DNA from 2 places in the Streptomyces sp. KM273126 genome. Region 1 is predicted to be linked to the other one. Evidence: predicted binding sites of a transcription regulator. Region 1 holds the regulator's gene; the other holds the start of a gene.
The links. The regulator HspR, encoded in region 1, represses chaperone genes until heat shock. The targets are predictions, from matches to a motif close to TTGAGNNNNNNNNNCTCAA.
Positions count from the first base shown of each region.

Region 2: lon (endopeptidase La) is a predicted target of HspR. The motif match lies at 4,555-4,573, and genes of this name have one in related genera.

Region 1 covers NZ_SJXB02000001.1:2,435,536-2,450,507, reverse strand. The annotation lists gene E0500_RS10525 (pyridoxamine 5'-phosphate oxidase family protein) at 1-229, shown strand, start outside; gene E0500_RS10520 (hypothetical protein) at 531-866, opposite strand; gene E0500_RS10515 (hypothetical protein) at 863-1,102, opposite strand; gene E0500_RS10510 (helix-turn-helix transcriptional regulator) at 1,230-2,243, shown strand; gene E0500_RS10505 (helix-turn-helix transcriptional regulator) at 2,271-3,242, shown strand; gene E0500_RS10500 (LuxR C-terminal-related transcriptional regulator) at 3,205-4,257, opposite strand; gene E0500_RS10495 (substrate-binding domain-containing protein) at 4,508-5,653, opposite strand; gene E0500_RS10490 (hypothetical protein) at 5,854-6,369, opposite strand; gene E0500_RS10485 (Uma2 family endonuclease) at 6,459-7,091, opposite strand; gene E0500_RS10480 (ATP-binding protein) at 7,098-7,580, opposite strand; gene E0500_RS10475 (helix-turn-helix transcriptional regulator) at 7,817-8,698, shown strand; gene E0500_RS10470 (DUF397 domain-containing protein) at 8,709-8,915, shown strand; gene E0500_RS10465 (tetratricopeptide repeat protein) at 9,140-11,632, shown strand; gene E0500_RS10460 (heat shock protein transcriptional repressor HspR) at 11,761-12,213, opposite strand; gene dnaJ (molecular chaperone DnaJ) at 12,219-13,406, opposite strand; gene grpE (nucleotide exchange factor GrpE) at 13,440-14,117, opposite strand; gene dnaK (molecular chaperone DnaK) at 14,114-14,972, opposite strand, start outside.
Region 2 covers NZ_SJXB02000001.1:3,782,936-3,797,907, reverse strand. The annotation lists gene E0500_RS16430 (nitrate- and nitrite sensing domain-containing protein) at 1-119, opposite strand, end outside; gene E0500_RS16425 (protein phosphatase 2C domain-containing protein) at 479-1,264, shown strand; gene E0500_RS16420 (MarR family winged helix-turn-helix transcriptional regulator) at 1,303-1,794, opposite strand; gene lon (endopeptidase La) at 2,130-4,532, opposite strand; gene E0500_RS16410 (rhomboid-like protein) at 4,773-5,639, opposite strand; gene E0500_RS16405 (spermidine synthase) at 5,811-6,488, shown strand; gene E0500_RS16400 (response regulator transcription factor) at 6,610-7,347, shown strand; gene E0500_RS16395 (HAMP domain-containing sensor histidine kinase) at 7,425-8,534, shown strand; partial or broken gene E0500_RS16390 (multifunctional oxoglutarate decarboxylase/oxoglutarate dehydrogenase thiamine pyrophosphate-binding subunit/dihydrolipoyllysine-residue succinyltransferase subunit) at 9,522-13,312, shown strand; gene fxsT (FxSxx-COOH system tetratricopeptide repeat protein) at 13,415-14,972, opposite strand, start outside.

The DNA of each region.
Region 1 (14,972 bases):
GGTACGGCACACCAGGGCGGCGGGGCCGGACGGGGCCCGGGTCGCGGTGTGCCAGGTGGACGGGGGCCGCTGGGCGACGCTGGAGGGACGGGCCTTCGTCCGCACGGACCCGGAACGGGTCGCGGACGCGGAGCGGCGCTACGCCGAGCGGTACCAGCGGGTGCCGTCGCCGAATCCGTCCCGCGTGGTGATCGAGATCGAGGTGACGCGGACGCTGGGGCGGGCCTGAGGGCTTATCCGGCTGGTTCTCTACCCCTCTGGTTCCCCCTCTGGTTCCCGCTCAGGTTCCCCCTCTGGTTCCCGCTCAGGTTCCCCCTCTGGTTCACCTATGGTTCCCCCTCAGGTTCACCCTCAGGTTTTCCCGTCGGCGCCGGCCGCCCCGCGGAGTACACGATTCCGGCCACTGTCGGCATCGGCGGATACCCGGAGATTTCGCCGTAAACCTGCAGCGGCGTCACCGTGTTCAGGTCACGGTGACGCCGCTGCTGGGGGGAAGCGCCTGAGCGATTTACAACGACGGGGGAATCGCGTCAGGCACTGCGGGGGGTGGCTTGGATGGTTGCAGGGGCCGGAGCCTCCGGTTCGGTGAGCTCATGGTCACGCTGGTCGAGGTTGACGAAGATCATTCCGTACCGGATGGCACACCGTACGGGCTGCGGCGCGCCGCGCGGGCGCCGCAGGCACCGGTACGCCCGTACGTCCTCGTCCTCATCGCGGGTGACCACGACCGGCTCACCGAACACGGTCACCATCAACGAGTCACCGCTGTGGGGGATGGCGGTGGCCAGGTCGATGAAGTGCCAGCCGGAGCGATAGATCGTGGCCATTTCTCGGCGGAAGGAGCGGTCGTCGGGCGGTATGGTCATGCGTCCGCGTCCTTCGGCGCTCCGATGGTCCATCCACTGTCCTCGGCGCCCTGGGCCTGAATCACCGTCCAGCCGCTGTCCGGAGGAGTGCCGGCCCAGCCGCTGTCAGCCTCAATGCTGGTCCAGCCGCTGTCGTCGCCGTCCGATGGGGTTGCCCTTTCAGAACCCCCCACGGCAAGACCGGAGCCCCCCAGGGTGCCGAAGGCCGCAGCGATGGAGAAGACTGCGGCAAGCACTGAGCCAAGTATTCTCACGCGCATCGTCGGCTTCGTCCTCACTTGATGGAATCTTCTCCCCCGTCCCACAAGACGATGGCTTATTCAGGCACGTCAATGCCACCGGGGCGATGCATCATGTTCCTGCATGTTCAGGACCCTGGGGGGTGGAGATTTGCCTAGAAACAACTCAGAACCGACACATCCCCATGCCGTCACCGAGTTGTGTGACGCGGGAACCCGTCTTTACGCCCATGCTCTGCGTTCCGGGCGCATCAACCGAGCCGAAGTGGAGCAGGCGGCCCCGTGCCTCCTGGAGTTCGCGCTGCTGCACCCGGATCCCGACGACGCGAACTGGTTGCGCCCGGTTCCGCCGTCGATCGCGCTCGCCCAGCGTTTGCATCCTCTGGAACGCGAGATACAAGACCGAAGGCGTCAGAGCATAGAACTGACCGATGCCTTCGATCCGTTCATCGCGCTCAGCACACAGAGCCAGGCCAGCATCCACGCGATCACCGTGCTGGAGGGTTTCGACCGGATCAACGCGGCACTCAACTCCGCCACGGCCGAGTGCCACACCGAGATGCTCACCGTCCAGCCCGGCGGCGGTCGCCCCGCGGACGCCCTCATGCAGGCGCTGGAGCGCGACAGACCCCTCACCGACCGTGGGGTCAGCATCCGCACGCTGTACCAGCACACCGCCCGCCACAGTCAGGGAACACTCGCCTATGTGGACCTGATGTCCAGCGGCAAGGTACAGGTCCGCACCCTTGAGGAACTCATCGAGCGACTGATCATCTTCGACCGAACCGTGGCCTTCATCCCCGCCAGCGACGACCGGCGGGTGGCCCTGGAGCTGCGTCACCCGGGCCTCGTGGTCTACCTGAGGAAGGTCTTCGAACAACTCTGGCAACGCGCGACCCCTCTCACCGAGGAGCCTCCGTACGAAGTCAGCGGGGACGGTATCAGCGGCGTACAGCTCTCGATAGCCAAGCTCCTCATCGAGGGCCACGTCGACGAGGCCATAGCCCGCCGCCTCGGCATGAACGTCCGCACCTGCCGAGCCCACATAGCCAAGCTGGCCACGGCGCTGGGCAGCGGCAGCCGAGCCCAACTCGGCTATCTCATAGCCCAGTCGGGGATCCTGGAGCAGGATCATTGACCCTCCAGGGAGGGGAACCCACGCGTGATGAAGGCGCACGAGGCACACAGCGCGGAGGAAATGTGTCAAGCCGGGACGGAACTGTACGCTCGCGCCCTGCGCGAAGGGCGGGTTCGCCGTGAGGACACCGCCGGCATCCCGTGCCTGATCGACTTCGGGTTGCTGCACCCCAACATCGAGGACATGCACTGGCTGGAACCCGTGGCCCCGGCCGTCGCCCTCCACCGGCTCCTACGCAACGTCGAGGACCACATCGCCGACGAACGCCGTCGCGAGGTCCGCCTGGCCGAGGCTTTCGAACCGCTGATGCGGATCGACGGCCGCCATACGGCCCCCGCCCAGGCATCGTCCATCACCGTCCTCAGTGGCAAGCCCCGAATCAACTCGGCCATCTCCGAGGCCATGACCGATGCGACGCTCGAACTTCTCACCATCCAGCCGAACATCGGCCGCAGCTCCGCGGACGAGGCCACGGCGCTGGAACGGGACAGGGCCCTGCTGGACCGCGGCGCCCGGATCCGCACCCTCTATCCCCACACCATGCGCCACTCGATGTCCATCATCGCCCGCTACGAGGAACTGACCGGCGACATCGAAGTTCGCACCCTCGACGAAGTGACCAGTCGCCTGATCGTCATCGACCGCACGGTCGCCTTCATCCCCGCCGCCAGGGACCGCACACTCGCCCTCGAAGTGCGCCAACCCGCCTTGATCGACTACTTCTTTGTCACATTCGACCGTCTCTGGCGCCTGGCCACCCCCATGTACCCCGAGGCCGTCCAACCACCCACGCTCAACGGCATCACTCCCCGCCAACGAGCCATCGCCGCCCTCCTCATCGAGGGCCACACCGACACCGCCATCGCCGAACGCCTCGGCATGAACGTCCGCACCGCCCGCGTCCACATCGCCAAACTCGCCACCACCCTCGGCAGCGAGAGCCGCGCCCAACTCGGCTACCTCATCGGCCAGTCGGGGATTCTGAAACAGGAGTCGTAGAGACGGCCGGGAGCAGCTCCCCATCGGTGCCGGAGCGCGGCGGGCCGTCCAGACCCGCCTGAGCGATCCGTACCCCCAGCTGCGTACGGCTGGCCGCGCCGAGCGTGTCCGAGAGGCGCGCGATATGGGCCCGGCAGGTGCGGACGCTGATCCCCAGCCGCTCGGCGATCACCGCGTCCTGGTGGCCCTCCGCCAGCAGGGCGGCGATGGACCGTTCCCGGTGTGTGATGCCCTCGATGCCGGTCGAGGGAAGGGGAGCCGTCAGGGGGACCGCGAGGCGCCACAACCGTTCGAAGACCGTGACCAGGTACTCGACCAGCGCGGGATGGCGGATCTCCAGGGCCATCGTGCGGTCCGCGTTCGCGGGGATGAAGGCGACCACGCGGTCGAAGACGATGAGGCGTTCCACGACCTCGTCCAGCGTGCGGGCCTCCGCCGCGTCGCCCATCAGCTCCATGTAGTTGTGCAGGCCCTGCCCGTGGCGCGCCACGTGCGTGTAGAGGTCGCGCATACGGACGCCCCGGCGGCGCATCTCCAGTCCCCGGTGCAGCCCTTCGTGGAGTTCGTCCTCACGGCGGATACCGCCCGGCTGGACCGCGAGCACCTCCTTCGTGCATGCCTCGGTCGCCTCGTCCATGGCGGCGCGGATGCGCTGGAGCCCGTCCAGGACACGGATCGCCGTGCTCTCGGCGGGCGGCTGCACCCGGCCGCCGTCGAGGCCCGCGTACCAGCCGACGGCCGCGACCGCCGTCCCCACCCGGGCCTGGCTCGCGCTGACCTCCTCGTCGACGGACCGCAGGAGCCGGGTCATCACCTCCAGCGGGGACGTGGGCACCAGCTGGCCCATGTCGTCGGGGTCGGGGTGCAGCAGGGCGAGTTCGACCAGGCAGGGCACGGCCTCGGCCTCATCGCGCGGCACACGGCCCTGGCGTACGGCCCGGGAGTACACGCGGTCCCCCGCCTCGCACAGCCGGTCGGCACCGTGCGGATGCTCGTTCGTGTCGTGCCCGGCCATGGCTCCAGTCACCCCCGTTCCGCCTTGTTCGCAGCGCAACTATGCGCGGCGGCCACGTGCTCCGCAACACGGCTGGGTTAGGGGTATGGCCGGTGTATGGCCGGTGGATCTCGTCCGGAGAGCTGGAGACGGCGGGCTTCTACGGGTTCGTTGTGGCTTGTCGCGCAGTGCGCCGCGCCGCTTGCGGAGTGCTCCGTGAACTGGCTGAAATCAGCCGGAGATCAACGCTCACGGGCGCCCGGCCGGCGTCCTACTTCAGCAGCCCGATCTCCTGGCAGGCCGCCCTGTAGTCGGACGTACAGATCTGCTTGAGCGTGTGGATGCCGTCCGCGACGACGGTGTCCTTGATGTTGTCCTTGGTCAGCGCGACCACGGAGACCAGTTGAGCGGGGACGTTCTCGGTGGTCGGGGAGTCGACTCTTTCGCGAGTGAGGGCGTCGAACTCGATCATGCGGCCCTGGACCTTGGCGACGGCCATCTCGGCGGCGGCGTTCGCCTCCTGCGGGTACGACTTGTACACGCTCATGTACTGGTCGCCGGAGACGATCCGCTGCACCGCGGCCAGCTCGGCGTCCTGGCCGGTGACGGGCGGGACCGGGGAGACGCCGGCGGTCTTCAGCACGTCGATGACGGCGCCCGCGATGCCGTCGTTGGCCGCGTAGACACCGGCGATGTTGTCGAGGCCGACTGCCTTGACCGCCTTCTCCATGTTGGCCTTGGCGTACTTCGGGTCCCAGTCCTTGGTGTCGTACTCCTTGGCGATCTCCGTCCCGTCCTGGAGTTCGGACAGAGCTGCGTCCTTGAACTGCGCGGCGTTCGGGTCGGTGGTCGCGCCGTTCATCATGATGATCTTTTTCGCGGCGGAGGTGCCCAGCTTCTCGACGAGGGCGCGGCCCTGCACCTGGCCCACGAGCTCGTTGTCGAACGAGATGTACGCGTCGATGGGCCCCTGGGCCAGCCGGTCGTACGCGATGACGGGGATCCCCGCGTCCTTGGCCTTCTTGACGCCGCTCGCGATGCCCTTGGCGTCGACGGCGTCCACGACCAGGATGTCCACCTTGTCCGCCACCATCCGGTCGAGCTGACGGCTCTGCGTCTCGGCCTTCCCTCCGGCGTTGGCGTACGCGACCGACCCCTTGCCGCCCGTGAGCTCCGCGACCTTCTTCTCGAAGATGGGGTGGTCGAACTGCTCGTAACGCGCGTTCTCCTTCTCCGGCAGGAGCAGCCCCACGGTGATGTCGTCGCCCTTCGTAGGGCTCACCCTGCTCTCGTCACCGATGCCGTCCACCACACCGCAGGAGGCGAGGGAGAGAGCCGTGGCGGACGCGGCCGCGGCGACGGTCGTGCGACCGCGGGCGACAGGACGTCTTCGAGTACGGGTGTTACGGGTGATCACATCAGGTGCCTTCCGGGATAGGACGCGCCATTGCGCCCGATACGACGGAAAGCCAACGCGGTGTTCACCCCAGCGTCAAGGAGCAGCTACCTAACGAGATGACAACAGCGTCCCGTGTGCGCGGTATGAGGAGAGGTATGAAAGAGAGGTAGAGAGATGTGCCGGGAGAGTAGAGCACGGGAGACCGACTTTCACCCGGGTCAGGCCTCCAACCACTCCCGCAGCAGCGCCTCCCGCTCCTCCCGCCCGAGCGTGCCCTCGACGACGTGCGTGCGCCCCCACTCCAGCAGCGCCGACACGTCCGCGATGCCTGTCACGAACCGCTGGAGCAGCGTGACCGACAACTCGTACTCGGACTCGGTGTACCCGCGGGGCGCGGCACCGTACGCGTCAAGCTCGGTGGTCCCGTCTCCGGTCTCGACGTGGACCTCGAAGACGGGCGGAGGGTCACCGATGCCGCCGAACACCAGGCCCGCCACGTCCAACGCCGTGTCCACCGCGTTGCTCAGCGCCTTCCACCCCGAGGCCTTGCGACGCACGGGCGCGAAGTGCACACCGACGGACCGCAGATCCGCCCATGCCCAGCAGCCCTCCTGATCGGCACCGAGCGCCTCCACACCGTCGGCCGTCAGCCGCACGCCCGGCCCGTACCCGGCGGGCTCGGCCCCGACGTACACGGACTTCTCCGTGATCCAGAACAGTCCGACCATGGCCATGGGTGCCTCCGGGGGGGGTGCGGCGTACGCGTAACGCCTGTGGAGACACGTTTCGGAGCCGGACGGTTCGGCCCGGCCGCCACTTCGCGTTACTTCTCGGCCCTGGCGGGTCCGGTGATCGCCTCGGTGATGGCGAACCCCTTGGCCGGGCCTTCGGGGATGATGACGTCGGTGCCGTAGGGGACGCGATGCAGGCCCACCCAGTCGGCATCCTCGGTGCGGGGCTCGGTCAGGACGGTCACAGTGCCGCCGGCATGGTAATCATCGATGATCACGTAGACGGGGATGCCTGCTCGGGCGTACTCACGGAGCTTCCTGATTCGGTCGCGCTCTTGGTTCCGTTTACCGGGCGAGACGACCTCGAAGACCACGTGCACGGCTGCCGCATTGACGCCCAGTCCGTCTTCGTCTGCATGCGGCTCCAAGTCCTCGGGGGCGACGATGACGTCCGGGATCCATCCCCTGCGCTGGTGGATGACGTTCATGCCCTGATACGACGCGTACTGCCCCTCCCCCAGAAACCGCAGCAGCGCATTACGCAGCCGGTTCACGACCCGGGCATGCGCCAAACGGCCAATGGGTGACACCTCGATGGCGCCCTCGATGATCTCGGCGCGGTAGCCCTCGGGGAGTTCAATGGCCTTCCACACCTCCCACACGACTTCGTCCAGTTGGGAAATGGACCAGGCGGACTCGGGACTCTCGTGCATAAGGGCGGTCATGCGCCGTTACGGTAGGCGGCCACATGGGCTCACCTGCGGAAACGTCGCTGTTTCACTCGAACTGGTGAGCCCGAGCTCGAACCACACCCCCTTCGCGTACCGCCCCGCCCTCTCCCCCACGACGCCCCACCCGTCCGCCATCTCCGCGACGAGGGCGAGCCCACGGCTCCAGCAGGCGGGCACCGCGGCGACGGGATGGGCCAGAACCGGCGGGTCGGGGCTCTCATCGAAAACGCTCACGTGGATGCGGGCGGTGGTGAGACGGACGCGGAGCATGGTGGTGCCCTTGGTGTGCAGGTGGACGTTCGTGACGAGTTCCGAGGTGCACAGGGCGGCGGGCATGACGAAGGGCTCCCGGTCGTGGGTGAAGAGGACGGCGCGTACGAAGTCCCGGCATACGCGGGGTGCGGTGGCGTCGCCGGGGGCGAAGAGGCTGTATTCGTGGGTGAGTTGGGCGGTGCGGTGGGCGGCGCGGCGGGCTGGGTCCATGGGGGCTCCTGTCGGTGGACGAGGGTGAGGGGTCACTGCCCGGCGATGGCGACGCCCGTGCGGGTGCGGGTGCTCTGTCGGCTTATGAGCAGGGGGAGTTGGATGGTTTCAATGCGTGACTGAATCCACACTCACAGTAGAGATAGAGGTTTACAATTTTCAAGCTGGTCACTCGGATCGGTGGACGAACTCCCCCGATCCGGAGAGACTTTGGGCGACCGGACGAGGAGTGACCTGTGGGACTGCGCACCACGATCAGCGAACGCCAGCGGCGACTTGGCTACGAGCTCAAACAACTGCGCGAACGAGCAGGATTGAGCGCGGGTGAAGCTGCTGAGCGGATCGGAATGGGCCGGGCCCAGCTGAGTCAGATCGAGACCGCGAAGACCACGATCCTCACCGAACGACTCCGCGAGCTGTGTCGCCTCTACGGATGCAAAGATGAGACGTATGTCGAGGCGCTAGTCGCCATGAGCGAGGCGACCGGCAAGGGATGGTGGACGGTCCACAAGGGGCCCATGGAGCAAGGACCGTTGAGCATGGCGGAGTTGGAGGCGGGCGCCGCGGTGCTGCGGATGCACCAATCACTGCTCATCCCGGGCCTGTTTCAGACAGCCGACTACGCCCGAGCTCTTTTCACAAGCCCGAAGCTGGGCTTCGAGAACATCGAGGACACGCTGAAGTTCCGGATGGAGAGGCAGAGCGTCCTGACCCGCGAGAACCCTCCGTCCGTGCATGCCGTGATCCACGAATCCGCACTGCACATGCGGTTCGGGGGGACCCAAGTGCTCCGCGGTCAGTTGCTCCGACTCATCGAACTGGCGCGACTACCCAACGTGACGATCCAGGTCTACTCGTTCGCCTCTCGGGCCCACGCGGCCCTCACCGGCAACTTCGTGCATGTCATTCCCAGCGTTCCCGAGCTTGGCACCGTGGTGCTCGAACAACCCTCGGGTTTCCAGTACTTGGGCGACCGCGACAGCCTGACCCAGTACGGGGCGCTGTTCGAGAGCCTCGCCGAGTACGCCCTCGCCCCCGTCGACGTATCGTTGGCCCCGGAAGCACACTCCGTGAAGGACTCGCTGGCCCTCATCCAGCATCTGCTCTACACCCTTTGAGGAGGCCCTGATGCCTGAACTCATATGGCAGAAATCGACGTTCAGCGGCGGCCCGCAGGGCGAGTGCGTATACGTCGCCACCGGCCCCGACGGAACCATCCACCTCCGCGAGAGCGACACCCCCCACACCATCCTGGCCACCGCCCCGCAGGGCCTCGCCGCGCTCCTGCGCCACGTGAAGGACCGGACGGCCAAGCGCCGCTTCCAAGGGGCCTGAACGCCGGAGCAGCACGGCCCCGACCCGACCACTGACCCGCAAGAGTGCAACACTTTCCGCAGACGTGTCGCACTTTCGCCGCCGAACCTGGTCCCGGACCCCTCGCTGAGCTGGTCGAGCGAAGACGATGCGTTGTCAGTGGGCACCCATACCGTGAGCCTCCTCACCGCGCGGTTCCCACCGTCCGGGCTGGTTCCCCTGTGCGTTTCTCCTGGAGGCCCCCCATGTCCACCGATCTCTTCGGTGTGCGCGTCCTCGACCTCGACCATGAGCAGCGGCGCGTTCGCTTTCGCGTCTTCGTCGTCTACTACGAGCCCTCCTGGGGCACCGGCGAGCTGTTGCCCGGCGACTCGAGCTTCTTCTTCCGGGTGTTGTGGGAAGCCGCGGAGGACTTCACCCCGCACCGCTACGGTCCGCTGACGGACGTCGTCACCCTCGATGAGTTCCTGAACGAGGGGTGGGTGGAGAGCAACACCCACCGCTTCGTCGCGGGCGTCGACCGGGTGGCTGTGCGCAACCACCCGGTCAGCGATGAGGATTTCGAGCGGCTGGCGATGTTCTACTACGAGCGCGAGGGCGGCTGGCAGGACGAGGAGCAGCTTGCCCAGGGCGACTACGACGTCCATGTCACCGATGCCCGCTGGATGGAGTCGCTGCGCGTCGGCCAGAGCTGGGGCACCACCAGCTACGCCGGTGACTCGGACGGCCTGCAGGCCGACAGCGGCAAGGCGTGGGAGGAATGGGAGGAACGGTGCGCCGAATTCGCTGAGGACGACGACGACCTGGACGCGTGCTTCACCCTGGGATGGCTGCGCCAGGAGCGGGGTGACGCCGAGGGAGCCGCGGAGGCGTACCGGCGTGTGGCGGACGGGCCTGACCGGCAGCTGCACGGCAAGGCCCTGCTCTATCTGGGCGATCTGCATGCGGCCCAGGGCGAGTACGAGAGCGCCAGCACCCTGTACCAGCGGGCCGAGCGGAGCAAGAACCACGAGCGGTACGGGACGCGTTACCGTTCCCGGGCCGCGCTGCGGCTGGGCCTCCTGCTGCGGCGACTCGGCAGAGACGAGGAGGCGCAGGCGGCGTTCGCCCGGGCCATCAGCAAGGGTGACGAGGCGCGTGACCTCGGCGTGGTCGCGGAGGCGCGGCGGCTCTCCGGTGCCGAGTCCCCGGTGGAAGCCGCCAACCGTCTCTTCGCCAGGGGTGAGCGGGACGGTGCCCGCGCCGTACTCGCCGAGAACTACGGGCAGGCCGTCGTCGAGGTCGCCGGCCACCTGTTCGCCGGCGACTTCGAGGCCGCCGGGGCCGCCCTGTCCTCGCTCGCCGAGAGCGCCGGGCCGGACGCCCCCGGTGATCAGCACGGCGAGAACCTCGGCAATGCCGCCGCCCTCCTCGTCGACCTCTCCATGACCTGGTGGCGTGAACGAGAGGGAAGGCCGGCGATGGCGCAGGTGCTGCAGCTGGCGGTTGCCACCGGCCGTGCGGTCGAGGGATACCGCCGTGTCGTCCGGCGCACCGGCTTCGCGGCCTCCGCCAGTACCGGGGACGCGGCGGAACAGCTGCTGACAGTGCTGTACGACAGGGGCGACGAGGCGGCGGTCATCGCGCTGGCGACGGCGGCAGAAGCCGTCCATCCGAAGGTGGCGTCGGATGGTTTCCGACGCGTCGGCATCGATGCGGCGCGGCGCGACGACTTCGCGAAGGCCGCGCGGTGGTTCGAGCGCGGCGCGACGGTCGCGGGCGCCGACGAGGACACCCGCGCACATTCCGCTTACCGGCTCGGCCTCTCCTTGCGCAAACTGGGCGAGACGGAAAGGGCCCAGGAGGCCCTCACACAGGCCGAGGCGGGTTTCGAACGCTTCGACAACGCCGCCATGGCCGCGCAACGACAGGCCGAGCTGGCGCACGCGCAGGGCGACCGGACGGCGGCGTTCGCGGCCTGGGCCCGTGCCGCGATGCTCACGGTCCGGTTCGAGCACGACGAGAAGACGGCCGCCCGCGCCGTCCGCCTGCTCGGCCGGCTCCTCACCGAAGTGGACGCTCACCACGCGGCGCGAGCTGTGGACCAAGCAGTGGCGCAGACGTGCGACGAGGCGTTCCTGCGGCTGGTCCGCGCACTCACCAAGACCCCCGGCGTGGGCCCTGCGCTGTACGCCGCCTTCCTCTACGGCCACTGGATGCTGGAACAGGGCGACGCGAGGCTCGGACTGGCGCTGCTGGAGAAGGTGGCCGAGGGGAAGGGGAAGTACGCGGCGGGCGCTGCCGTCACGGTGGGAGCAGAGGCGCACCGGGGCGGCGACAACGTCGCGGCACGCGAGTGGTGGCTGCGTGCCCTGGCGAAGGGGAACAAGGAGATGTCCCACAAAGCCGTCCTCAACCTCGGTCTCGTCGCCAAGCAGGAACGCAATCTGCCGGAACTGCTGGAGCACTACGGGCCGATAGCCGAGTCCGACCACGAGGACGGGCCGCTGTTCGCCGCCCACATCGGTGAACTGCACTACTGGCTGGAAGACTGGGACGAGGCAGCGCGCTGGTATCAGCGCACCCTGGAGGGCACGGACGACGGGGAGCTGGTGGGCGAAGCCGGCTACCGGGTGGGGGAGATCCTGCACGGCAAGGGAGAGTCCGATGCCGCACTCCCCTGTCTGCGGCGTGCTGCCGCCAGCGGGCTCGCACCCTTTGCCGAGCAGGCCGAGAATCTGCTGGCCCGACTGGGCTGAGGGGGAAAGGGACTTCGCGGCTGGTGTCCGGGCCAGGACACCGAGGCCGGGTCCGAGTTCGCGAAGGGGCCCGGAGGTTCGGCTGAACCGCCGAACCTCCGGGCCCCGCGCGTAGTCGGCGAAGTACGTCAGTCCGAGGACTGCTGCCTCTTCGGGCGCCACACCACCAGTGCGCTCGTCTGCTGGACCTCCTGGTACGGGACCAGGTCGCGGCGGTACGAGGCGTGCACCGCGGCCTCGCGCTGCCGCATGGCCGCCGCCGCGCCGTCCAGGGCCGTCTCCAGCTCCGCGACGCGGGACTGGAGCGCGGCGACCTGGTTCTCCAGCTCGATGATGCGCTTGATGCCGGCGAGGTTGATGCCCTCGTCCTGCGACAACTGCTGCACCTGGCGGAGCAGTTCGATGTCACGGGCCGAGTAGCGACGGCCCCGGCCGGCCGTGCGGTCCGGCGAGACCAGGCCCAGACGGTCGTACTGGCGCAGGGTCTGCGGGTGCAGGCCGGAGAGCTGGGCCGCCACCGAGATGACGTAGACCGGGGTCTCCTCGGTCAGTTCATACGGATTACGCCGACGGCCGTCCATCACCCTCAAGCTCCCTTCGCGGCCTGGAACAGCTCCGCCCGCGGGTCCTCGCCCGCGGTGGCTGCGCGATACGCCTCAAGCGCGTCACGAGCCTTCCCCAATACGTCCTTCGGGACACTCACCTCGACCGTGACCAGAAGGTCCCCACGGGTGCCGTCCTTGCGGACCGCGCCCTTGCCGCGGGCGCGCATGGTGCGTCCGTTGGGCGTGCCCGGCGGCAGCTTCAGGGTGACCGGAGGTCCGCCCAGCGTGGGGACACGGATCTCGCCGCCCAGCGCCGCCTCCGGATACGTCACCGGCACCGTCACCGTCAGGTTGTCGCCCTTGCGGCCGAACACCGGGTGGGCCTCGACGTGCACCGTGACGTACAGGTCGCCGGCCGGGCCGCCCCGCTCGCCGGGCCCGCCCTTGCCGCGGAGCCGGATGCGCTGACCGTCCGTGACACCGGCCGGTATGCGCACCTGCATCGTCCGGGACGACTTCGCCCGGCCGCTGCCCTGGCAGTCCGGGCAGGGGTGCTCGGCGATGAGCCCGCGGCCCTTGCAGTCCGGGCAGGGGTCGGTCAGCGAGAAGCCGCCGCCCGAACCCCGCGCCACCTGGCCGGTGCCGACACAGGTCGGGCACACACGCGGTGTGCCGTTCTTGTCGCCGGTGCCCGAGCAGGCCCGGCAGGGCGACTGCGAGGTCATACGGAGGGGAACGGTCGCGCCGTCCACCGCCTCGGTGAAGCTCAGCGTGACCTCGGTGTCGATGTCCTGGCCGCGCCGCGGCTGCGTACGCGTGCCCGCGCCCGTGCCGCCGCGGTTGAACAGCCCGCCGAAGACGTCTCCGATCCCGCCGCCGAAGCCGCCCGCTCCCTGCCCGCCCCCGCCCTGCGCGCCGCCTCCGAAGAGGTCGCCCAGGTCGAAGTTGAACGAGCCGCCGCCGGCGCCGGGGCCAGGACGGAAGCCACCGTTGCCGAACAGCGCCCGCGCGTCGTCGTACTCCTTGCGCTTCTTGGGGTCACCCAGGACGTCGTTCGCCTCGGAGATCTCCTTGAAGCGCTCCTCGGCCTTGGCGTTGCCCTTGTTGGCGTCCGGGTGGTACTCGCGGGCGAGCTTCCGGTACGCCTTCTTGATCTCGGCCTCGGTGGCGTCCTTGGGGACGCCGAGGACCTTGTAGAAGTCCTTCTCGATGAAGTCCTTGGTGCTCATCCTCGACGCCCCTCCTTCCTGGTTGGTTCAAGCTCAGCCCTCGTCCGGGCCACCGCTCTCCTTGTCGTCGGCCGTCTCCGCGGAATCCGATGAGTCCGCCTTGACGGTCTGGGCGCCGGGCTGCGGTTCGGCCACGGCCACCCGCGCGGGACGGATGGTGCGCTCGCCGAAGCGATACCCGGGCTGCAGAATCGCCACGCACGTCGTCTCCGTGACGTCCGGTGCGTACGAGTGCATCAGGGCCTCGTGGATCGTCGGGTCGAAGGGCTCGCCCTCCTTGCCGAACTGCTGCAGACCCATCTTCGCCGCGACCGTCTCCAGCGACTCGGCGACGGACTTGAATCCGCCGACGAGTTCGCCGTGGTCCCGGGCGCGGCCGATGTCGTCGAGCACGGGCAGGAGCTCGGTCAGGAGGTTCGCGATGGCGATCTCCCTGACCGTGATCCGGTCGCGCTCGACGCGGCGGCGGTAGTTCTGGTACTCGGCCTGGAGCCGCTGGAGGTCCGCGGTGCGCTCACCGAGCGCGGTACGGACCTGGTCGAGCTGGGCCACCAGCGCCGCCTGTGCGCCTGCGTCCCCGGTCGGGGCCGCCCCTTCCTGGGGGGCGGCCTTCGACTCGGCGTCGTCGGGGGTCGCGCCGGAGGGGACGTCGGGCTGCTGCGGCGACGCGGCCTGCGGCTGCTCGTCGAAGCCCGGGGTCTCCTCCGTCACGCGGCACCGTCCTTGCGGTCACGCGGCTCGTCAACGATCTCGGCGTCGACGACGTCGTCGTCAGCGGCCTTGGCCTGACCCGCGCCGGCTCCGGCACCGGCGGCGCCACCGGCCTCGCCCGCGGCCTGAGCCGCCTGAGCGTCGGCGTACAGGGCCTGGCCCAGCTTCTGGGAGACGGCGGCGACCTTCTCGGTGGCCGTACGGATCTCGGTGGTGTCCTCGCCCTTGAGCGCGGTCTTCAGCTCCTCGACGGAGGCCTCGACCTCGGTCTTGACGTCACCCGGGACCTTGTCCTCGTTGTCCTTGAGGAACTTCTCGGTCTGGTAGACGAGCTGCTCGCCCTGGTTGCGGGTCTCGGCGGCCTCGCGGCGGCGGTGGTCCTCCTCCGCGTACTGCTCGGCCTCCTGGCGCATGCGGTCGACCTCGTCCTTCGGCAGCGAGGAGCCGCCGGTGACGGTCATCTTCTGCTCCTTGCCGGTGCCGAGGTCCTTCGCCGTGACGTGCATGATGCCGTTGGCGTCGATGTCGAAGGACACCTCGATCTGCGGCACGCCGCGCGGGGCCGGGGGCAGACCGGTCAGCTCGAACATCCCGAGCTTCTTGTTGTACGCCGCGATCTCGCGCTCGCCCTGGTAGACCTGGATCTGCACGGAGGGCTGGTTGTCCTCGGCGGTGGTGAAGATCTCGGACCGCTTGGTCGGGATCGTCGTGTTCCGCTCGATGAGCTTGGTCATGATGCCGCCCTTGGTCTCGATACCGAGGGACAGCGGCGTCACGTCGAGGAGCAGAACGTCCTTGACCTCGCCCTTGAGCACACCGGCCTGGAGCGAGGCGCCGATGGCGACGACCTCGTCC
Region 2 (14,972 bases), 1.3 Mb from region 1:
CGGCGTCCGGTGCCGACCGCGGGCTCGTCCCCCGTCTGCCCGCCCGGGTTCGGAGCGGCCTTGGAGGCCGTCTGCTTGCCTGTGCGCCGAGGCCGCTTCTTCTGCACCGGTGCTCGCATTCCTGACTCGTTATTCCCCTATGGGCCCGGGTGACGTTCCGTCAACCTGTGCGTCTTCCCGGTACGGCTCCCGACCCTCCCAGTGCCGGTGGACGGTGATCCCGCATCATCAGACCCACCACCCGAAGGAGTGAACCCCGGACGGGAGTTGGCGGGCAAGTTCCACTGGCGTACGCGAGGCACCTGCACGGCGGGCCCATTGGACGTGGACGGCGGCCTTTGACAGTATTCGCCACCACGCTCCACCGGACCCGATCATTCCACGCCAAAACCGGCGCCTGACCTGCCGCGTCAAGGGAGTCCGGCAACCAATGCCAGCCTTTCGTGGCCCTCGTGAAGGGCTCGTGCAGACTGGCCGAATGCGTACGGAACTCGTCTCGGAGCCCGGTGACCCGGCCCGCCCCAACGAGGACTTCGCCGCGGTCGCGCTTCCCGCTTCGGGACAGGGCGGTTCGCTGGTCGTCCTGGACGGCGTGACGCCGCCGCGGGGTGAATACGGCTGTCGACATTCGGTCGCCTGGTTCTCCTCCCGCCTCGGCGGCGCCCTGACCGAACTGTCCGTTTCAGAACGGCATTGGGCGTTGTCCGAAGTTCTCGCGCAGGCCATCTCTCGTACCGCCGCGTCCCACGATCAAACCTGTGACCTTTCTCACCCGCGTACCCCGCAGGCCACAGTGGTCCTCGCCCGCTGGTCCGCCGACACCGTCGAGTACCTGGTGCTGTCGGACTCGGCGCTCCTGCTCACGGCCCCGGACGGCGCGGTGACGCCGGTCCTCGACGACCGTCTGTCCCGCGTTCCGCGCGCCACTCTCACCTCGGTCGCGCTCACCGACGCCACGCTGCGGAACAGGGAGGGCGGCTTCTTCACCGCCGCGGCCGACCCGTCGGTCGCGTCCCGCGCCGTGACCGGGACGCTCCCCCGCTCCTCGGTCCACAGCCTCGCCGCCCTGACGGACGGCGCCACCCGCTGGGTGGAGAAGTTCCACGAGGGCGACTGGACCGAACTGCTCTCCGTCGTACGGAAGGAGGGGGCGGGGGCGCTGGTGGAGCGGGTACGGGCCCTGGAGGCGGCCGACACCGAGCGGACGTACCTGGGGCGGAGCAAACGGCACGACGACGCGACGGTGGTGTACGCCGAGTTGTGACCGGTCCCCCGACGGGGGTCACCGGCGGGGAACCCCCGTCAGCTTTCGCTGGTCTGGTTCAGGTGATGGAGCAGACGGGCGAGTTCGGCGACCTCCTCACGGTCCCAGCCGGTCATCTGCCGTACGTACCGCTCCCGCCGCGCGTCGCGTACCTGGCGGAACCGGGACCGGCCCTCGTCCGTGAGGTGGACGAGCCAGGCGCGGCCGTCGGCGGGGTCGGGTTCGCGGGCCACGAGACCGAGGTGTTCCAGGGCGCGGAGCTGGCGGGACATCGTGGCCTTGCCGACGCCGATGTAGGCGGCGAGGTCCGTGGCACGCAGCGGGCCCGTCTCGTCCAGACGGGCCAGCAGCCCGTACGCGGCGGACTCCAGATCGGGGTGGACGGCACGGGCCATCTCGCCGGACTTGGCGCGGGCGCGCCGCAGGAAGACGGTCAGTTCGCGCTCCAGCTCCAGGAAGGCGTGGTCCATGCCTGCCTGGGGCACGCCGGATTCGACCCGATGCCCCTCACCGTTTCCGCCCTCGTGCACGTCAGCGCTCCTGATCCCGTCTCGCGTTACCTGGCCTCAGGTATTTTCCTCATCGTCCCGCAAGGGATCGATTGGGGCTGGACCGCAACCCTCGGGTTGGAAGCCCCCCTCCTTCAGGTGGGGGAGCGGCGTCACTGCCGCAGCTCCGTCAGGCAGCGGCGTTCCGTGCTCGGCGCACGGACTCCCCCATGGGCCGCAGGACTCCCCATGGGCGTACGGAAGGCCCGGGTCCCTTCCGGGAACCCGGGCCTCCTTCACCGGTCGCGTCCCTCACAGCGCGACCGGAACCGGCCGGAGCCGCTCCGAGCGACCGGGACCGTCGGGACCGGTCCGGGTCAGGCTGCGGCCGGGAGCTTCACCTCCGCCGGGGAGAGGGCCAGTTCGAGGACCTGACGGACGTCCGTGACGGCGTGGACGTCGAGCTTGTCCAGGACCTCGGAGGGCACGTCGTCCAGGTCGGGCTCGTTGCGCTTCGGGATGATCACCGTGGTGACCCCGGCCCGGTGCGCGGCGAGCAGCTTCTGCTTGACGCCGCCGATGGGCAGGACCCGGCCGGTCAGCGAGACCTCGCCGGTCATCGCCACATCCGTACGGACCAGCCGGCCGGACAGCAGCGAGGCAAGCGCCGTCGTCATGGTGACGCCCGCGCTCGGACCGTCCTTGGGCACGGCCCCCGCCGGGAAGTGGATGTGCGCACCCCGGTCCTTGAGGTCGCCCACGGGCAGCTCCAGTTCGGCGCCGTGCGAACGGAGGAAGCTGAGTGCGATCTGCGCGGACTCCTTCATGACGTCCCCGAGCTGACCGGTGAGGGTCAGTCCGGCCGCGCCCGTCTCCGGGTCGGCCAGTGACGCCTCCACGTACAGCACGTCGCCGCCCGCGCCGGTCACGGCGAGACCGGTCGCGACCCCGGGCACGGCCGTGCGCCGCTCCGCCGGGTCCTGGGCCGACTCGGGCACGTGGTGCGGCCGCCCGATCAGCCCGCGCAGGTCCTCCTCGGTGACCGTGAACGGCAGCTCCCGCTCACCGAGTTCGTGCTGGGCCGCGACCTTGCGCAGCAGCCGGGCGATGGACCGCTCCAGGTTCCGTACGCCGGCCTCGCGCGTGTACTCACCGGCGAGCTTGCGCAACGCGCCCTCGTCCAGGGTGACTTCATCGCTCGCCAGCCCGGCCCGCTCCAACTGCCGCGGCAGCAGGTGGTCCCGGGCGATGACGACCTTCTCGTCCTCGGTGTACCCGTCGAGCCGGACCAGCTCCATACGGTCGAGCAGCGCCTCCGGGATGGCCTCCAGCACGTTCGCGGTGGCCAGGAAGACGACGTCCGACAGGTCCAGCTCCACCTCCAGGTAGTGGTCCCGGAAGGTGTGGTTCTGCGCCGGGTCGAGGACTTCGAGCAGCGCGGCGGCGGGGTCGCCCCGGAAGTCGGAGCCGACCTTGTCGATCTCGTCGAGCAGCACGACCGGGTTCATGGACCCGGCTTCCTTGATGGCACGGACGACACGGCCGGGCAGGGCGCCCACGTAGGTCCGCCGGTGGCCGCGGATCTCGGCCTCGTCCCGCACACCGCCGAGCGCGACGCGCACGAACTTCCGCCCCATGGCGTGCGCCACGGACTCGCCGAGGCTGGTCTTGCCGACACCGGGCGGGCCTACGAGTGCGAGCACGGCACCGCCGCGCCGTCCGCCGACGACACCCAGTCCCCGGTCGGAGCGCCGCTTGCGCACCGCGAGGTACTCGGTGATGCGCTCCTTCACGTCGTCGAGCCCGGAGTGCTCGGCGTCCAGCACGGCCCTGGCGCCCCGGATGTCGTACTCGTCCTCGGTCCGCTCGTTCCAGGGCAGCTCCAGCACGGTGTCCAGCCAGGTCCGGATCCAGGACCCTTCCGGTGACTGGTCACTGGACCGCTCCAGCTTGTCGACCTCCTTCAGCGCGGCCTCCCGCACCTTCTCGGGGAGGTCGGCGGCCTCGACGCGCGCACGGTAGTCGTCGGACTCCTCGCCGTCCTTCTCGCCGTTCAGCTCGCGCAGTTCCTTGCGGACGGCTTCGAGCTGGCGCCGCAGCAGGAACTCGCGCTGCTGCTTGTCGACGCCTTCCTGCACGTCCTTGGCGATGGACTCGGCGACGTCCTGCTCGGCGAGGTGCTCACGCAGTTGCTCGGTAGCGAGCTTCAGCCGGACGACGGGGTCGGCCGTCTCCAGCAGTTCCACCTTCTGATCGGTGGAGAGGAAGGGCGAGTACCCGGAGTTGTCGGCGAGCGCGGAGACGTCGTCGATCTGCTGCACCCGGTCCACGACCTGCCAGGCACCGCGCTTCCTCAGCCAGCTGGTGGCGAGCGCCTTGTACTCCTTCACGAGTTCGGCGACCTGCCCGGGCAGCGGCTCGGGCACGGTTTCGTCCACCCGGGTCCCCTCGACCCACAGCGCGGCACCCGGCCCGGTGGTCCCGGCGCCGATCTTCACGCGCCCGCGCCCGCGGATGAGCGCCCCGGGGTCTCCGTCGGCCAGCCGTCCCACCTGCTCGACGGTCCCGAGCACACCCGTACGGGCGTACGTCCCGTCGATGCGGGGCACGAGCAGCACTCTCGGCTTCCCCGGCTCCGAGCGCGCGGCGGCCTGCGCGGCCTCCACCGCGGCCCGTACATCGGCGTCGTTCAGATCCAGCGGCACCACCATCCCCGGCAGCACGACCTCGTCGTCGAGCGGCAGCACGGGCAGGGTGAGCGGTGTGGACGTCGACGTCATGATCTCTCCCTAGGCAGTCAAGTTGAGCTATGCCGACTCAATGCATATGAGCCTGCAAATGTTCCCCGAGCAACGTTCGCTGTGAGCGATCAGGTGGCTGACCTGGGAGGGTGGGACGGAAGGGTGGGTGGGGCGAGTGAATGTGATCAGCCCCCGGCTTCGAAGACCCGCGGGGTCCGGGGCGTCCGGGGCGACCGGGGTTCGACCGGGGCGTCCGGGGTTCGACCGGGGCGTCCGGCGTTATACGGCGGTATCCGGCCGCCGCCGTACCGGGCGCCGTACCAGCGGCCACGCCGCGACTCCGATCACGAGCGCCAGCAGATGGCCCCAGTTCGTCAGCGGGTCCGTGAACTCGATCAGTTCGGCGACGAGCACCCCGCCGAACGCGAGCAGAACCGTCCACCGGAACCACGACGGCAGCAGCCCCGCCAACGCACCCACGCTCGCCGCCACGCCGAAGCTGATGCCGTAGTCGAGGCGGTGGAGCGAGCTCTCGGGGAGGTGTCCGGCCAGGACGGAGAGGCCGACCGGGATCTCGGTGCCCAGGGTGGCGACCACATGGCCCAGCAGGAACACACCTGCCGTTCGCATGCCGCCGACACGGCGCTCCAGCGCGGTCAGCGCCAGCAGGAAACCGATCCCGTACGGCGACATCACACCGCCCACGACCCAGAGCGCACTCGCGACCAGCGCCAGCACCGGGTTCTGCACGAGGTGTGCCACGTCCGTGCTGGAGCTCTGGTGGAGGGCGTGGACGAGGGACGGGTCGGCGTGATCGGCGATCAACGAGGTGACCAGCAGGACGGTCACGTACGAGAACGTGAAAGGGGTGCCCGTGGGGGTGGGGAGCAGCCGCCAGGGGTGCCAGGCCCGCCAGGACTGCCAAGGCTGCGAGGACTGCCAGGATCGCCAGGGCGGCCAAGGCTGCGAGGTAGCCGTGGTGCCCGGCCGTCGGGTCGGCTCCGTCGTCGCTCCCCGCTGCTGCGGGATCCCGTCCGGGAGGGCCTCGCCACTCGCCCCACCACTCACGCCGGCGCGCGCGCCGGTCTCCGCCGGCTCGCCTGTCGGCGCAGCCGCCGTCGCGGTCCGGTCCACGGTCGTGTCCACGGTGAGGCGCTCCTTCCGTTCCCTCCACCTTGGACATATCGGGCGGCGCTGTCTATGACCGCCGCCACGCAGCCATGTGGGTGCGCAGCCGCGCGGGTCCGCCTTTCGCCGTGAACGGTCCGGCGCCGTAATTCGCTCGGGGCCGTCCCGGAGAACTGCCAGGATGGGCCCATGAGCACCTCGTACGACATCCCGGAAGTCATCGATCGCCGCGAGGGTCCGTACGGCGAGGTCGTGTTGCGACGCCACGGGGAGCTGCTCCAGATCATCGCGAACGGGTGCTTCCTGATGGACACGTCCGACGGGCGCTCGGAGCGGCTGCTCGTCGACGCGGCCCTCGACGCCCTGGACGAACGGCCGGACCCGAGCGTGCTGATCGGCGGCCTGGGCGTCGGGTTCTCGCTCGCACACGCGGCGGCGAACCCGCGGTGGGGGCGCATCACCGTGGTGGAACGCGAGCCGGCCATCATCGAGTGGCACCGGCGCGGACCGCTCGCCGAACTGTCCTCCGATGCGCTCGCGGACCCCCGTACGCGGATCGCGGAAGCCGATCTCGTCGAATTCGTCAATGAGATCTCCGACACGTACGACGCTCTGTGCCTGGACATCGACAACGGACCCGACTGGACTGTCACCGAGGACAACGACAGCCTGTATTCACCACCCGGACTCGCAAGCTGTGCAAGGGTGTTGAGGCCGGGCGGGGTACTCGCGGTGTGGTCGGCCCAGCCGTCTGCGGAATTCGAGGAAACCTTGGCGAATGCCGGTTTCCGACAGGTGCGTACCGAAGAGATCCCGGTTGCCCGAGGCGTTCCGGACGTCGTGCACCTCGGGATCCGCCCTGGATAGCCGCGGCACGGTAACTGCCCGTACGCTGCTCCTCTGGCGCCGATCATTCATGCGGCAACCGCAGTCATGCGCAGTCAAGGGATCACCCCACGGATTCCGGAAAGCAATACAGGGGCGGGCGATGGAGCAGACACACACCTCCCACAACGGCACGGCGGCGACGCCGGGCGCGCAGCGCCGGGTGCTGGTGGTCGAGGACGACCCGACGATCGTCGACGCCATCGCGACCCGACTGCGTGCCGAAGGGTTCCTCGTGCAGACCGCGGGCGACGGTCCGGCCGCTGTCGACACCGCCGAGGCCTGGCAGCCCGACCTGCTGATCCTCGACATCATGCTGCCGGGCTTCGACGGCCTGGAAGTGTGCCGGCGGGTGCAGGCGCAGCGGCCGGTTCCGGTGCTGATGCTCACCGCGCGGGACGACGAGACGGACATGCTGGTCGGGCTCGGCGTGGGCGCCGACGACTACATGACGAAGCCCTTCTCCATGCGGGAGCTGGCCGCGCGCGTGCACGTCCTGCTGCGCCGGGTGGAGCGCGCCGCGCTGGCCGCCTCGACGCCGCGCTCGGGCATCCTGCGCCTCGGCGAACTGGAGATCGACCACGCGCAGCGGCGGGTGCGGGTGCGCAGCGAGGACGTGCACCTCACGCCGACCGAGTTCGACCTGCTGGTGTGCCTCGCGAACACCCCGCGTGCCGTACTCTCGCGCGAGCAGCTGCTCGCCGAGGTGTGGGACTGGGCGGACGCGTCCGGGACGCGGACCGTGGACAGCCACATCAAGGCGCTGCGGCGGAAGATCGGGGCGGAGCGGATCCGCACCGTGCACGGTGTGGGGTACGCGCTGGAGACCCCGACACCCTGAGCCGGTGATTCCGGTGATCCCGTGATTCGGTGATCATCCGGTGAGCCGATGGTCGTGTGTAGGGGGCTGATGGCGGTATGAGCGGTCTCGGTGAGTCACGCAAGGATGAGGAGCCCTGGGGCAGGGTTCGCCCGTTCTCGGTCAAGACGAAACTGGGGACGCTCGTCGTCGTTTCGGTCCTGATCACCACGGGTCTGTCGATGATCGCGGTGCACACCAAGACCGAGCTGCGGTTCATCACGGTGTTCTCGATGATCGCCACGCTTCTCATCACGCAGTTCGTGGCGCACTCCCTCACCTCACCGCTGGACGAGATGAACGCGGTGGCCCGGCACATCTCGCTCGGCGACTACACGCGCCGGGTGAACGACAGCCGGCGGGACGAGCTGGGCGACCTGGCCCACACGATCAACCTCATGGCCGACGAGCTGGAGGCCCAGGACCGCCAGCGCAAGGAGCTCGTGGCGAACGTCTCGCACGAGTTGCGCACACCCATCGCGGGCCTGCGCGCGGTCCTGGAGAACGTGGTGGACGGCGTCTCCGCCGCCGACACCGAAACGATGCGCACGGCCCTGAGGCAGACGGAACGCCTCGGCCGCCTGGTGGAGACCCTGCTGGACCTCTCCCGTCTGGACAACGGTGTCGTCCCCCTCCGTACGCGCCGCTTCGAGGTGTGGCCGTACCTGTCGGGTGTCCTCAAGGAGGCCAACATGGTCGCCTCCGCGCGCGGCGGCATCGCCTCGGACTCCGGCAAGCACACACGCAAGGACGTCCATCTGCACCTGGACGTGCATCCTCCGGAGCTCACGGCCCACGCCGACCCGGAGCGCATCCACCAGGTCGTGGCCAACCTGATCGACAACGCGGTCAAGCACAGCCCGCCGCACGGCCGCGTGACGGTGAAGGCGCGGCGCGGCAGCACACCCGAGTCCCTGGACCTGGAGGTGCTGGACGAGGGGCCGGGCATCCCCGAATCCGAACGGCACCGTGTCTTCGAACGCTTCAACCGGGGCGCCGTCAGCTCCCCCCACGGCCCCGGCAGCGACGGCGGCACCGGCCTGGGCCTCGCCATCGCCCGCTGGGCCGTCGACCTCCACGGCGGCCGCATCGGCGTGGCCGAGTCCCAGCGAGGCTGCCGCATCCAGGTCGGCCTCCCTGGCCTCCCCGGCCAACGCACAGCCCAGTAGACGGCCCAGTACACGGCCCAGTAGCCGGACCGGTCACCGGACCAGTCGCCGGACCAGTCGCCGGTTGCCGCGCGGCTTTCCCACCATGGTGGCCGGCGCCCGCCACGTCGCCCTCCCGGGCCTCCCCAGGCCGCCGCACGGCCCAGCAGCCGGTACCGGCCGCCGCGCGGCTTTCCCACCATGGTGGCTCGGGCGCCCGCGGTTTCGTCGTGGGTCGGGGGCGCGCCGGGAGGTCTCCGTCCTCGGTCCGGCGGGTCTGTGGGGAAGTCAGGTGCTCGGCGGCGGACGCCGGCCGCTGCGGGCGGACACCTCCCGGCACACCCCCTTACGTGCGTACGCGGCTGCCGGGCGCGTCGGGGTGCGGGCTCGGCTGGCAGCGCGCGGACGGGTACTGGCCGCCGGTGCGGGTGGTGCGGTGCGGTGGGGCCGGAGTATGAGTGGTGCTGGCGTGGCTGCCGGTGCGTGGCCGGTGCGGTCGAGGTGCGCCGCGGGTTCGGGCTCGGGTGCGCCCGTGCTTTTAGGGGCGCGGGGCTGTGCTGAATATGCGGCTCCGCCGCGTGTGCGCGACCAGCCACATACGACCCGCAGCCGCCCACCAACAGAAACCCGGCAGACGAGCCACCCCCACCCGACCGCCGGAGGCACGCGGCTGGAACCGAGTCACTCTTCCGGGACTTCCATCTTTGCCAAGTTGACGTAAAGTTCAACGTGGAGCCACAAGATCCGTGTGCGTCCGCACTGGCGGACACGTGTGATCAGGCCGCCGTCAGGCACAGGGCCGCGCGCACAGCGCCACAGGCCCCCGCCGCGGCATGCATTCCAAACCGGAACCTCGCTTGTTTCCCGCCATTTCCAGCCCCGAAACACGCTTTCCGATGTGACTTACACGACGATGGACCAGCCCGACCTGACCTTCCCGGCCACGGAGGCGTAGCCTTTATTCCCGCTGTCCATCACCTTGTGAAGCGGAAGAGGGCGGTTGCCGCCGTGTCGCCACAGTCCCCCAGTAACTCCAGCATCTCGACCGACGCCGACCGGGCGGGCGAGAACCCCGCCGCGGCCTTCGGGCCCAACGAGTGGCTCGTCGACGAGATCTATCAGCAGTACCTCCAGGACCCGAATTCGGTAGACCGTGCCTGGTGGGACTTCTTCGCCGACTACAAGCCAGGGGCGGCCGCCGCCCCGGCTCCGGCGGGTACCGCGGCCGCGGGGCCGCGGGCACCACCACCCCGCAGGCTCCGGCCGCTCCCGCCGCCCCGGCCACGCCGGCGGCCCCCGCGGCTCCGGCCCGCGCCGCCGCGCCGGCGCCCGCGGCCCCGAAGCCCGCCGCCGCCCCGGCCGCTCCCAAGCCCGCCGCTGCCGCCCCCGCGAAGCCGGCGAAGAAGGCCGAGCCCGCAGCCGCGCCCGCCGAGGGCCCCGAGCTGGTGACGCTGCGCGGCCCGTCCGCCGCCGTCGCGAAGAACATGAACGCCTCCCTGGAGCTGCCCACGGCCACGTCCGTGCGCGCGGTCCCGGTGAAGCTGCTGTTCGACAACCGCATCGTCATCAACAACCACCTCAAGCGCGCCCGGGGCGGGAAGATCTCCTTCACGCACCTCATCGGGTACGCGATGGTGCAGGCCATCAAGGCCATGCCGTCGATGAACTGGTCGTTCGGCGAGAAGGACGGCAAGCCGACCCTCGTCAAGCCGGCACACGTCAACCTCGGCCTGGCCATCGACCTGGTGAAGCCGAACGGCGACCGCCAGCTGGTCGTCGCGGCCATCAAGAAGGCCGAGACGCTGAACTTCTTCGAGTTCTGGCAGGCCTACGAGGACATCGTCCGTCGCGCCCGCGACAACAAGCTGACGATGGACGACTTCACCGGTGTCACCGTCTCGCTGACCAACCCCGGCGGACTCGGCACCGTCCACTCGGTCCCGCGTCTGATGCCCGGCCAGTCGGTGATCATGGGCGTCGGCTCCATGGACTACCCCGCGGAGTTCCAGGGGACCAGCCAGGACACCCTCAACAAGCTCGGCATCTCCAAGGTCATGACGCTCACGTCGACGTATGACCACCGGGTGATCCAGGGCGCGGCCTCCGGCGAGTTCCTGCGCGCCGTCGCGAACCTGCTCCTCGGCGAGAGCGGCTTCTACGACGAGATCTTCGAGGCGCTGCGCATCCCCTACGAGCCGGTCCGCTGGCTCAAGGACATCGACGCCTCGCACGACGACGACGTCACGAAGGCCGCCCGCGTCTTCGAGCTGATCCACTCCTACCGGGTCCGCGGCCACGTCATGGCCGACACCGACCCGCTGGAGTACCGCCAGCGCAAGCACCCCGACCTGGACATCACCGAGCACGGCCTCACCCTGTGGGACCTGGAGCGCGAGTTCGCGGTCGGCGGCTTCTCCGGCAAGTCGATGATGAAGCTGCGCGACATCCTCGGCGTGCTGCGCGACTCGTACTGCCGCACCACCGGCGTCGAGTTCATGCACATCCAGGACCCGAAGCAGCGCAAGTGGATCCAGGACCGCATCGAGCGCGGGCACACCAAGCCTGAGCGCGAGGAGCAGTTGCGCATCCTGCGCCGCCTGAACGCCGCGGAGGCCTTCGAGACCTTCCTGCAGACGAAGTACGTCGGCCAGAAGCGCTTCTCCCTGGAGGGCGGCGAGTCCGTCATCCCGCTGCTCGACGCGGTGCTGGACAGCGCGGCGGAGTCCCGCCTGGACGAGGTCGTCATCGGCATGGCCCACCGCGGCCGTCTGAACGTCCTGGCGAACATCGTCGGCAAGTCGTACGCGCAGATCTTCCGCGAGTTCGAGGGCAACCTCGACCCCAAGTCGATGCACGGCTCCGGCGACGTGAAGTACCACCTGGGCGCCCAGGGCACCTTCACCGGTCTCGACGGCGAGCAGATCACGGTCTCGCTGGCCGCCAACCCCTCCCACCTGGAGGCGGTCGACCCGGTCCTGGAGGGCATCGCCCGCGCCAAGCAGGACATCATCAACAAGGGCGGCACGGACTTCACCGTCCTGCCGGTGGCCCTGCACGGCGACGCGGCCTTCGCCGGCCAGGGCGTGGTGGCCGAGACCCTGAACATGTCGCAGCTGCGCGGCTACCGCACCGGCGGCACGGTCCACGTGGTCATCAACAACCAGGTCGGCTTCACCGCCGCCCCGGAGTCCTCCCGCTCGTCCATGTACGCCACCGACGTGGCCCGCATGATCGAGGCCCCGATCTTCCACGTGAACGGCGACGACCCGGAGGCTGTCGTCCGCGTCGCCCGTCTGGCCTTCGAGTTCCGCCAGGCGTTCAACAAGGACGTGGTGATCGACCTCATCTGCTACCGCCGCCGCGGTCACAACGAGTCGGACAACCCGGCCTTCACCCAGCCGCTGATGTACGACCTGATCGACAAGAAGCGCTCGGTGCGCAAGCTGTACACCGAGTCCCTGATCGGTCGCGGCGACATCACCCTGGAAGAGGCCGAGCAGGCCCTCCAGGACTACCAGGGCCAGCTGGAGAAGGTCTTCACGGAGGTCCGCGAGGCCACCTCGCAGGCGGTGTCGACGGAGTCCCACGACCCGCAGGACGGCTTCCCGGTCGCGGTGAACACGGCCGTCTCCGCCGAGGTCGTCAAGCGCATCGCCGAGTCCCAGGTCAACATCCCCGACCACATCACCGTCCACCCGCGTCTGCTCCCGCAGCTGCAGCGCCGGGCGGCGATGATCGAGGACGGCTCGATCGACTGGGGCATGGGCGAGACGCTGGCGATCGGCTCCCTGCTCCTGGAGGGCACCCCGGTGCGCCTCTCGGGCCAGGACTCCCGCCGTGGCACGTTCGGCCAGCGCCACGCCGTCCTGATCGACCGCGAGACGGGCGAGGACTTCACCCCGCTGCTGTACCTGTCGGACGACCAGGCCCGCTACAACGTCTACGACTCCCTCCTCTCCGAGTACGCGGCCATGGGCTTCGAGTACGGCTACTCGCTCGCCCGGCCGGAGTCCCTGGTCATGTGGGAGGCCCAGTTCGGCGACTTCGTCAACGGTGCCCAGACGGTCGTGGACGAGTTCATCTCGTCGGCGGAGCAGAAGTGGGGCCAGACGTCCGGCGTCACCCTCCTGCTGCCCCACGGCTACGAGGGCCAGGGCCCGGACCACTCCTCGGCCCGCCCGGAGCGGTTCCTCCAGATCTGCGCCCAGAACAACATGACGGTCGCGATGCCGACCCTGCCGTCGAACTACTTCCACCTCCTGCGCTGGCAGGTGCACAACCCGCACCACAAGCCGCTCGTCGTCTTCACTCCGAAGTCGATGCTGCGTCTGAAGGCGGCGGCGTCGAAGGCGGACGAGTTCACCTCGGGCCAGTTCCGCCCGGTCATCGGCGACAGCTCGGTGGACCCGGCGGCGGTCAAGAAGGTCGTCTTCACCGCGGGCAAGGTGTTCTACGACCTCGACGCCGAGCGGAGGAAGCGCGGTGTCACGGACACCGCGATCATCCGCCTGGAGCGGCTGTACCCGCTCCCGGGTGCCGAGGTCCAGGCGGAGATCGCCAAGTACCCGAACGCCGAGAAGTACCTGTGGGCCCAGGAGGAGCCGGCCAACCAGGGCGCCTGGCCGTTCATCGCCCTGAACCTGATCGACCACCTGGACCTGGCGGTCGGCGCGGACGTACCGCACGGCGAGCGCCTGCGCCGCATCTCCCGCCCGCACAGCTCGTCCCCCGCGGTGGGCTCCGCCAAGCGCCACCAGGCCGAGCAGGAGCAGCTGGTACGCGAGGTGTTCGAGGCGTGAGCCGCTGAGCCCGTCGAGTTGACGAAAGGGCCCGGTCCCGGAGAGTTTCCGGGGCCGGGCCCTTCGGCGTTTCCCGCCGCATTCGGACTCGACGGGGCTCTCTCACGTCGTCTGTGGCTCGAAGTCCCAGGAGGGTCGGGTGCGGGAACGGGCGGAGACGGTGTGGAAGTGCTGGGACCCCAGGGTCATGGCAAGAGCCTGCACGGCCTCCTCCTCCACCACGTCCGCCTCTCGGCGTTCCCCCAGCACACGCAGGTCGGCGGCCAGGGCGACACGGGCGGACAGGGTCAGCGGATGGGTGGCGCCGACTGCCACGGCGGCCCGGGCTGCCGTGTCCCGGCTGAGGGCGACGGCGGACTCCGGGTCACCGACGAGGTCGCGCAGGGCCGAGGCGTTGATGGCGCAGCCGAGGGTCCAGGGGTGGTCGGGTCCGACCGCTCGGGTCATGCCGGTGAGGGACTGCTCCGCGAGGGCGTACGCCTGTCGTCGCTCGCCGACGTCGCGCAGGATGAGGGCGTGGTTGGTACGGGCCCCGGCGGTGTAGGGGTGTGCCGGGCCGAGCAACTGTTCGTAGCGCGCGATGACGGATTCGCTGAGCTCACGTGCCTCGTCTATGTCTCCGTACGCCCGGGCGAAGCAGCTTCTGCTCGCCGCGAGTATCAGCGTGAGCGGGTCCGCCTCGCCGAGAACGCGCTCGCAGCGTTCCAGAGCGCGGCCGAAGAGAGGGACGGCCCTGTCGCGGTGGCCCGAGCGGTAGAGGCACAGCGCGAGGTTGTGCTCGGCGCGCAGCGTCTGCGGATGGTGGGCGCCCACCACGTTGAGATGCTCGCGCGCGCTGCGTTCCTGGAGGGAGGCCGCTTCGGCGTAGTGGCCCAGGAGGCGGAGGTCGGTGGCGCGGAAGATCTCCGAGTAGAGGGTCCACACGTCACCGGCCCCCAGGAATCGCCGACGGTCGTCGAGCGTCCGCCGGTCGACGTCCAGGGCGTCCTGGTAGCGGCCGAGCAGCCGCAGCGAGACGGCCATGTTGTTGCGCGCCGCCAGGGTGCGGGGGTTCGCCTCCCCCAGCCGTTCCCGGTAGCCGTCGTAGACCTCCTGGGAGAGGAACAGGGCCTCGTCGTAGCGGGCCAGCGCCCTCAGGTCCGCGGCGAGACCGCCGACGGCACGCAGATACCCGGTACTGCGGTTCCCGCCCGCGGCACGGTACTGCTCGACGGCCGCACGGCTCACTGCCTCGCTGTGTCGGTACTCACCGCACGCACGGAGCAGGTTCGCGTAGTGGTGGCCGAGGTCCCACAGCAGGTCGTCAGGTCTGCCCGGACGGTCCTGCCATGCGGGCAGCACCTGTTCGGCCAGCCGTACGCCGGCGCCGTACTCGCCGGAGAGATAGAGGAAGCGCAGGCAGTGGAGAACCAGCGCGTGGACGGCCGGATCTGTGTCGCGCAGGGTGTCCGCGTACTCCAGGTGCGGGACGATCTCGGCGTAGCGGGGCCACGTGTCCGTGTCGGCGGGTCTTCCCGGGTCGGCGGCGATGAGCGCCCGGCGGACCACGCCCGCGAGCTCCTGGCGGTCCTCGTCGGACATGTCGTTGCGGACGATCTGGTGCACCATGCGGTGGAGATAGACGTATCCCCTCGACGCGTTGTCCCCGCCGGACTCCGGA